Regions from separate parts of the Pararhizobium sp. DWP3-4 genome, predicted to be linked through region 2. Evidence: predicted binding sites of a transcription regulator. Region 2 holds the regulator's gene; the other holds the start of a gene.
What was found. The regulator PhoB, encoded in region 2, activates phosphate uptake and scavenging genes when phosphate is short. The targets are predictions, from matches to a motif close to TGTCATNNANCTGTCAT.

Region 1 (4,195 bases), on a different contig from region 2:
TTGCCGGTGGTCACCACCATCGAGCCGAACTTGTTGGACAGCGCCATCAGGATCGTGCCGCGCGTGCGGCTCTGCAGATTTTCCTCGGTGATGCCCGATTCGGTTCCCTCGAACATCTCGGACAGCGCGCCCAAAAAGCCTTGTACCGGCTCCTCGATCGGCACGATATCGTAGCGGCAGCCGAGCGCCTTGGCGCAATCCTCGGCATCCTTCAACGAGTCCGACGACGTGTAGCGATAGGGCAGCATCACCGTGCGGACGCGTTCTTCGCCCAGCGCATCGACGGCAAGCGCCGCACAGATCGCCGAATCGATACCGCCGGACAGGCCAAGCACGACATTCTTGAAGCCGTTCTTGTTGACGTAGTCGCGGAAGCCCAGCATGCAGGCCCGGTAGTCGGCCTCCTCCTGCTGTGGCAGGCGCGACATCATCCCCGGCTGACAAACCCAGCCTTCGCCATTCTTGCGCCATTCGGAGACGGAAATGCTCTCTTCGAACTGGCTCATCTGGAAGGCAAGCTGTTTGTCGGCATTGAAGGCAAAGCTTGCGCCGTCGAAAACCAGTTCGTCCTGGCCGCCGAGCTGATTGGCAAAGACCATCGGCAGGCCGGTCTCGATCACCTGGCGAAGCACCACCTGGTGGCGCACATCGATCTTGCCGCGATAATAGGGCGAACCGTTGGGCACGAGCAGGATCTCGGCGCCGCTTTCGGCCAGCGTCTCGCAAACGCCAAGGTCGTTCCAGATTTCCTCGCAGATCGGGATGCCGAGCCGAACCCCGCGGAAATTGACCGGACCCGGCATCGCGCCTTCGGTAAACACACGTTTCTCGTCGAACTCACCGTAATTCGGCAGATCGACCTTGTCGCGAACGACCAGAATCTGGCCACCATCCAGAACGGCAACGGAATTATGGCGTCCTGCTTCGCCCTGCCGCGGATAGCCGACCACGACACCCGGACCGCCATCGGCGGTATCGGCGGCAAGCGCATCGACAGCCTTCTGGCAGGCTTTGAGAAATGCCGGCTTCAGGACCAGGTCCTCCGGCGGATAGCCGGAAATGAACAATTCAGTCAGCAGAAGCAGATCGGCGCCACTGCGTGCGGCATCGGCGCGGGCTTCGCGCGCTTTGGCGAGATTGCCGGCGATATCGCCGACCGTCGGATTGAGCTGGGCAACAGCGATGCGAAACGTCGTGGAAATGGTCTTTTGCGCGGTCATGAACAGGCCTGTGCTTGATCTTGCTATCGCGGATGCCGGGACATCCGAGGAGCTGTTTATCGCATTCCGCACCAAAATACCCCGTGCTTGCGACCAAGTCAGAAAAAAATCCGTTTCACCCGAGAGATGGCGTTTTTCCTACGGCTCGCAACCCCGCCGTTCAAGCCATGTCGGATCGGCAACAGCTGCCGAAAAAGTCAGTGGAGAACTCCCCTTGAATTATTCATCCTCCGTTCAAGATGACGTCTGTATGACATTTACACGACAGTTCTATGAAAATCGGAGACGGCCTTGGCCATTTTTGAATCGGCAGCAATCGCTGCCACCGCTTCTAGGGCCTATGGCCCGCAAATCGGTTTCGGCGCTCGCCATGCCAAGGCACTTTCGCTTGCAGGACGGCTTTCTCTCTCGCTGCTTCTGTCGATCGTCCTGATTTTTTGCGTCGAATGGATTGCCCGCAACTCCGCAACGGAGGCGGCGTTGTTCTTCCTCGACCCGGCCCGGCCCGCCTGGACCACGACCGGCGTATTCTTCCTGATGTTTCTGGCGCTTGATGCCGCCTTGGCGCGCGAAAATTTCGGCGTCATCCTGCTCGCGCCGCTGGCGCTCATCCCGGCACTCGTCAGCCGGCAGAAGCAGATTTTCCTGTCCGACCCGCTCTACCCGACTGATTTCCTGTTCGGCCGCCAGATCATGGAGCTGATGCCGGTACTGGTCCGCGACCGCCCATGGACGGCCGTCGGCATCGTCATCGGCATCGTCCTGGCCGTGGCCGCGCTGATCTGGCTGGTCCGTGTCGCCTGGCGCCGGTTTCGCGCGCTTACCCGCCGCCAGCGTCTTGCACGGTTTGCTGTCGCCCTGCCCTTGCTCGGCGCTTTCTACCACATGATGGACTACAACAATTTCTCCTGGGTGCGCGACCGCCTGCAGGTCATCCCGATCATGTGGGACCAGACCGAGAACTACCGTCACAACGGCTTCACCATGGCGTTTGCGCTCAATCTGCCGATGGCCAACGTCACGGCGCCGGCGGGCTACATGTCCGATGCGATCGATAAGATTGCGACCCAGCCGGTGCCGGCCGGCACGTCCCATCGCGGCAAGCCGGACGTTATCGTGCTGATGAGCGAATCCTTCTGGGATCCGACCCGTCTGCCCAACGTCAAGCTGTCGCCTGATCCGATGCCGACGATCCGCGCGATGCAGTCCGGCAACGTCTTCTCGCCGGAATTCGGCGGCATGACCGCCAATGTCGAATTCGAGGCGCTCACCGGTTTCTCGAATGCCTTCCTGCCCTATGGCAGCATTCCGTATCAGCAGTATATCCGCAACCCGATCCCGTCGCTCGCCACCTTTTTCCGTGGCGAGGGCTATGTGTCGCGCGCCGTGCACCCGTTCCAGAAATGGTTCTGGAACCGCAGCGCGGTCTACAAGGCCTTCGGCTTCGAGCAGTTCAGGTCGGAGGAGAACCTGCCGGTGATGGAGAAGCGCGGCATCTTCGCCTCGGACGAATCGCTGACCAAGGAAATCATCCGCCAGGCCGACCAGCTGCGCGACCCGTTCTTCTTCTTCACGGTCACCTTGCAAGGGCATGGCCCCTATGAGGCCAATCGCTATGCCAAGAACACCATCAAGGTCGAAGGCAATCTTCCTGCCGCCGACAAGCAGGTGCTTGAAACCTATGCTCAGGGTATCAAGGAAGCCGACGACAGCCTGAAAATGCTTATGGACTGGGCCAAGGAGCGCGATCGCGAAACCATCATCGTGCTGTTCGGCGATCACTTGCCGCCGCTCAACACGGTCTATCCAAACACCGGTTTCATGAACGACGTCACCGCCTCGCGCAAAGGCTCGCTCGAGCAGATGAAGGCACAACACGAAACCCCACTGGTGGTCTGGTCGAACAAGACCGGTCCGGTCAAGGATATCGGCACGATCAGCCCGGCTTTCCTGTCCTACCAGATCCTCAAGCAGGGTGGTTTCGAGCATCCCTATTACACCGAGTTTCTAGGCAATATCTTCGACAAGTACCGCATCATCGACCGTTACATGCTCGTCGATAAGGCGGGCAAGGAAACAGCTTCCTGGGCACGCCAGAAGACCATCCCGCCCCTCATCCGCGACTACCGTTTCCTGCAGCACGACATGATGTTCGGCCAGCGCTACGGCACCGACCGGTTCTTCCAGTCGCATGCCGATCTGTTTGCGAACGCAATGTGAAAAGAAGCGGGGATGCCGAAGCTTCGGCGTTTCCGCAAATCACCAGCATGGGCTAGAACAGGGCAACGTTTTCTGACGGAGCCAACCCATGTCGCACCTGGACGAAATCTCCCACATCCTTTTCGGCAAACCGAGCAGCGAACTTGGCGCCGTCGAGCGCCATGTTCTTCATCGCGCCAAAGAGCGCAAGATTGTTTCTCAGGATACCAACGCCGCCTTTGTAGCCGGACAGGGATTCGGCGACAGGATGGCCGACAGCATTGCCCGTATCGGCGGCTCCTGGGGTTTCATCATCGCTTTCCTGATCTTCCTTGTCGTCTGGGCAATTGCCAACACCGTGCTGTTGACGCGCGACGCCTTCGATCCCTACCCCTTCATCTTCCTCAATCTTCTTCTGTCGATGATCGCCGCGATCCAGGCGCCGATCATCATGATGTCGCAGAACCGGCAGGCGACGAAGGACCGCTTCGACGCCTCGAAAGACTACGAGGTCAACCTGAAGTCTGAAGTGGAACTGATCTCGCTGCACAACAAGATCGACACGGTGCTGCTGCGCGAGATCGCCGAACTTCGCGCCGATGTCGGCCGTTTGCACGCACAACTCGCGCTCTACAAGGATGGAGGGAATTCGCCAACTTGAATTTGCCTGTATCATTCCGGTTCGACGCATGCCGATAAAACACAACCGAACGGAAATGACACAACTTAAAATGCGCGAAATACAGTATTTTAGATCGGAAATTTAAAAGACGATT
Region 2 (4,195 bases):
TGCTTGGCCTGTCGATCTTCATCAACTTCGCCGGCATGCCCCGTTCGGCTGCCGTCGTCGGTGGTCTGGTGCTGACATTGATGACGCTTCCAACGATCATTATCGCCACCCGTGCAGCCCTGAAGGCGGTTCCGCCATCGATCCGCTCGGCAGCTTTGGGTCTTGGCGCTTCCAAGATGCAGACGATCTTCCACCACGTCCTGCCGCTCGCCATGCCGGGCGTCCTGACAGGCACCATCATCGGTCTGGCGCATGCGCTCGGCGAAACCGCGCCGCTGCTCCTGATCGGCATGGTGGCCTTCGTCGTCGATTATCCGGGCTCGCCGATGGACCCGTCCACTGCTCTGCCGGTCCAGATCTACATGTGGGCCAACGAAGCCGAACGTGCATTTGTCGAACGGACTTCGGGTGCGATCATGATCCTCTTGATCTTCCTCGTCGTCATGAACCTTGGCGCAATCCTGTTGCGGCGTCGCTTTGAGCGGCGCTGGTAGTGAGGTAGAAACATGAACATGATGTCAGAAGCAGCAGTTGAAAAGGCGCTGGACCAGAAAATGAACACTGTTCCCTTCAAGATGATCGGAAAGGACGTTTCGGTTTATTACGGCGAGAAGCGTGCGCTTTTCGATGTGAACCTCAATGTTCGCGAAAACACCGTCACCGCGCTGATCGGCCCGTCGGGCTGCGGCAAGTCGACATTCCTGCGGACGCTCAACCGCATGAACGACACCATCGACAGCTGCCGCGTTACCGGCAAGATCACCCTCGATGACGGCGACATCTACGACCCGAGCATCGACGTGGTGGAACTTCGTGCCCGCGTCGGCATGGTCTTCCAGAAGCCCAACCCGTTCCCGAAGTCGATCTATGAAAACGTCACCTACGGTCCGAAGATCCACGGTCTCGCCCGCACCAAGGCCGAACTCGATCAGATCGTCGAGTCAAGCCTGCAGAAGGCCGGCCTCTGGAACGAGGTGAAGGATCGCCTGCATGAATCCGGCACCGGCCTTTCCGGTGGTCAGCAGCAGCGTCTGTGCATTGCCCGCGCCGTTGCCGTCAGCCCGGAAGTCATCCTGATGGACGAGCCGTGCTCGGCGCTGGATCCGATCGCGACCGCCAAGGTCGAGGAACTGATCCATGAACTGCGCACGAACTACACGATTGTCATCGTCACGCACTCGATGCAGCAGGCCGCCCGCGTTTCGCAGCGCACCGCCATGTTCCACCTCGGCAATCTCGTCGAGGAAAACGACACCGACAAGATGTTCACCAATCCGGACGACCAGCGGACCCAGGACTACATCATGGGCCGCTTCGGCTGAGGACTTAGCTTGCCACCCTGTCATGAGGGCAGGGTGGTGGCCTTCCAACCCGGATTGTGATCGCAAGGAAAAACAATCATGTCTACGCACATTGCTTCCGTCTACGACGAAGATCTGAAGTACCTGACCCGGCGTATCTCCGAGATGGGCGGCCTGGCCGAACAGATGGTGGCCGAATCCGTGCGCGCGCTGGTCAATTCCGACTTGGCGCTTGCCCAGAAGGTCATTTCCGACGACGCCATTCTCGATGAGGCCGAGCGCCAGATCGGCGAAAAAGCAATCGTCACCATCGCCAAGCGCCAGCCGATGGCTGCCGACCTGCGCGAAATCATGGGATCGATCCGCATTGCCGCCGATCTCGAGCGGGTCGGCGATCTCGGCAAGAACAACGCCAAGCGGGTCATCGCCGTATCGACCGCCAGCCTGCCGCGTCAGCTGGCCCGCGGCCTCGAGCATCTGGCCGAGCTTGCGCTCGTTCAGCTCAAGGAAGTGCTCGACGTCTATGCGTCGCGTTCGCCGGAAAAGGCCAACAGCATCCGCGAACGCGACAACGAGATCGATGCGATCTACACGTCGCTTTTCCGTGAACTGTTGACCTACATGATGGAAGATCCGCGCAACATCACGCCTTGCACGCATCTCTTGTTCTGCGCCAAGAACATCGAGCGCATCGGCGACCACGCCACCAACATCGCCGAAACCATCTATTATATGGCGACCGGCGCGCAGCCTGTCGGCGAGCGACCGAAGGACGATACGGCCAACACGGTCGGCGCGATCGGTAACTGATCACGCGATAAAGTAAGTAAATTCTTACGCACTGATTGCGCGAGCGACCGCTGGAGCCGCTCGGCAAGCCTTCGGCCATCCGGCCGGGCGCCAAGGAGCTGAACTGAATGTTGCCAAGAATTGCCGTCGTTGAAGATGAAGAGGCGCTCAGCGTCCTCCTCCGATACAATCTTGAGGCCGAAGGGTTTGAAGTCGATACGATCAATCGTGGCGACGAGGCGGAAATGCGCCTGCAGGAACGCCTTCCCGATCTCCTGATCCTCGATTGGATGCTGCCGGGGGTTTCCGGCATCGAACTGTGCCGCCGGCTGCGCCAGCGCTCCGAGACAGAGCGCCTGCCGATCATTATGCTGACGGCACGCGGCGAGGAAAGCGAACGTGTTCGCGGGCTCGCCACCGGCGCCGACGACTATGTGGTCAAGCCGTTCTCGACGCCCGAACTGATGGCGCGGGTCAAAGCGATGCTGCGCCGGGCCAAGCCCGAAGTGCTGTCAACGCTGCTGAAATGCGGCGATATCGAACTCGACCGCGAAACCCATCGCGTCCATCGCAAGACCCGCGAAGTTCGTCTCGGACCGACCGAGTTCCGCCTGCTGGAATTCTTCATGGCCTCGCCCGGCCGTGTCTTTTCGCGCTCGCAGCTTCTGGACGGCGTCTGGGGCCACGACATCTATGTCGATGAGCGCACCGTGGACGTCCATGTCGGACGCCTGCGCAAGGCGCTGAACTTTTCCAACATGCAGGACGTGATCCGCACCGTGCGCGGCGCCGGCTATTCGCTCGAAAGCTGAGCGCCGTACAGGGAAGAACCGTCAGACACTGCCGAGCGGTTCGCCAATCTCTATGGCGTGACCATCCGGATCATAAAGGCGGAAGACCCTCTGCCCCCAGGCTTGCGTCTCGATGGGGTGGATGAGGTTTACATCGCCGGCAATGCGCTCGAAAAGCGCATCCAATTTATCGTGTTCGAAATAGAGCAGGATATTTTGGCGGCCATAGGGCTCGGGAATGACTGACGAATGTCCCCAGATCGTCGTTTCCAGGGATTTGCCGTCATGGATGGCAAATCCCGTTTCAAACATGATGAAATTGCCGAAGTCTCGGCTGATCACCAATCCCAGTATCTCGCAATAGAAAGTCTTCGAGATGCCAATATCCCGCACGAACGGGATGGGATTGACGAAACGCACGGCCGATCCGGCCTCAGCGGGCCCGGCGACGCTCGCCGGACGGCTGGTAGGCAAGCTTGGCGTGGAATGTGCAGTAGGGCGATGTGTCCGGGGAATCGTTGCCGCAGAAGTGGAACTCGTCCTTCATCGGATCGCCGATCGGCCACTTGCAGGTGCGGTCGGTAAGCTCGGTCAGGACCAGGCGGCGCGACATTGGAACGACAACGTTATTGCCGGCCGGTGCTGCTTCCTGATCCTCGCTCGCGCCGATTTCCACTTCTTCCTTCATGACGGTTGCACCGGCGGTGCGGGTCACTGTGCGGGTGGCGGTCATGCGCGACGCTGTGTAAGTCGGTGCACGCGGCGCAGCGGACGGTGCTGGACGTTTTGCACGTGCCGTTGCAGTGCTGCCGCCGGCCTTGGCGCGGCCCGGCAGGCAGAGACGGTGGACCTTGCCGATGACGGCGTTACGGCTGACGCCGCCGAGCTGTGCAGCGATCTGGCTCGCGCTCAAGCCTTCGGCCCACAATTTCTTGAGTTTTTCGACCCGCTCGTCAGTCCAATTCATGGTCTTGTCTCCATTCCCAGCGTTGGTGATGGTCGAATCCTCCACCGAGCCCTGGATGTGATCCGAGGCTGAAACGCGATAACACTTTTGGTGACTAGGTCCGCCGCATGCGTTCTAGTAATTGTTTCTTAACGTAGAGCCCGGGGGACTCTCTGACAAGAGTCCGGGGAATCTCACCGAATCGATTTCTGAGTTTTCCCCAACTTGCTTGCGATGCGTGGCATTTTTGCAAGGGTATCCGGCTAAAAAAATTGCGTCCGTTGTATAGCCGTGAATTGCCGGAAATCATGGGCTTTTGTTGACATCGCAGTGCGAAGTGAAGATAGTGCCCCTGCCGCCGAAAGGCG

Region 1: a site for PhoB is predicted at 1,460-1,476, ahead of ACP7E6_RS04130 (LTA synthase family protein). Genes of this name have one in related genera too.

Annotation. Positions count from the first base shown of each region.
Region 1 covers NZ_JAFCXF010000001.1:871,700-875,894, reverse strand. Annotated here, with positions in the region: gene ACP7E6_RS04135 (NAD+ synthase) at 1-1,220, opposite strand, end outside; gene ACP7E6_RS04130 (LTA synthase family protein) at 1,512-3,440, shown strand; gene ACP7E6_RS04125 (DUF1003 domain-containing protein) at 3,529-4,080, shown strand.
Region 2 covers NZ_JAFCXF010000002.1:745,632-749,826, reverse strand. Annotated here, with positions in the region: gene pstA (phosphate ABC transporter permease PstA) at 1-494, shown strand, start outside; gene pstB (phosphate ABC transporter ATP-binding protein PstB) at 507-1,322, shown strand; gene phoU (phosphate signaling complex protein PhoU) at 1,401-2,111, shown strand; gene phoB (phosphate regulon transcriptional regulator PhoB) at 2,219-2,902, shown strand; gene ACP7E6_RS08885 (VOC family protein) at 2,924-3,301, opposite strand; gene ACP7E6_RS08880 (GcrA family cell cycle regulator) at 3,315-3,848, opposite strand.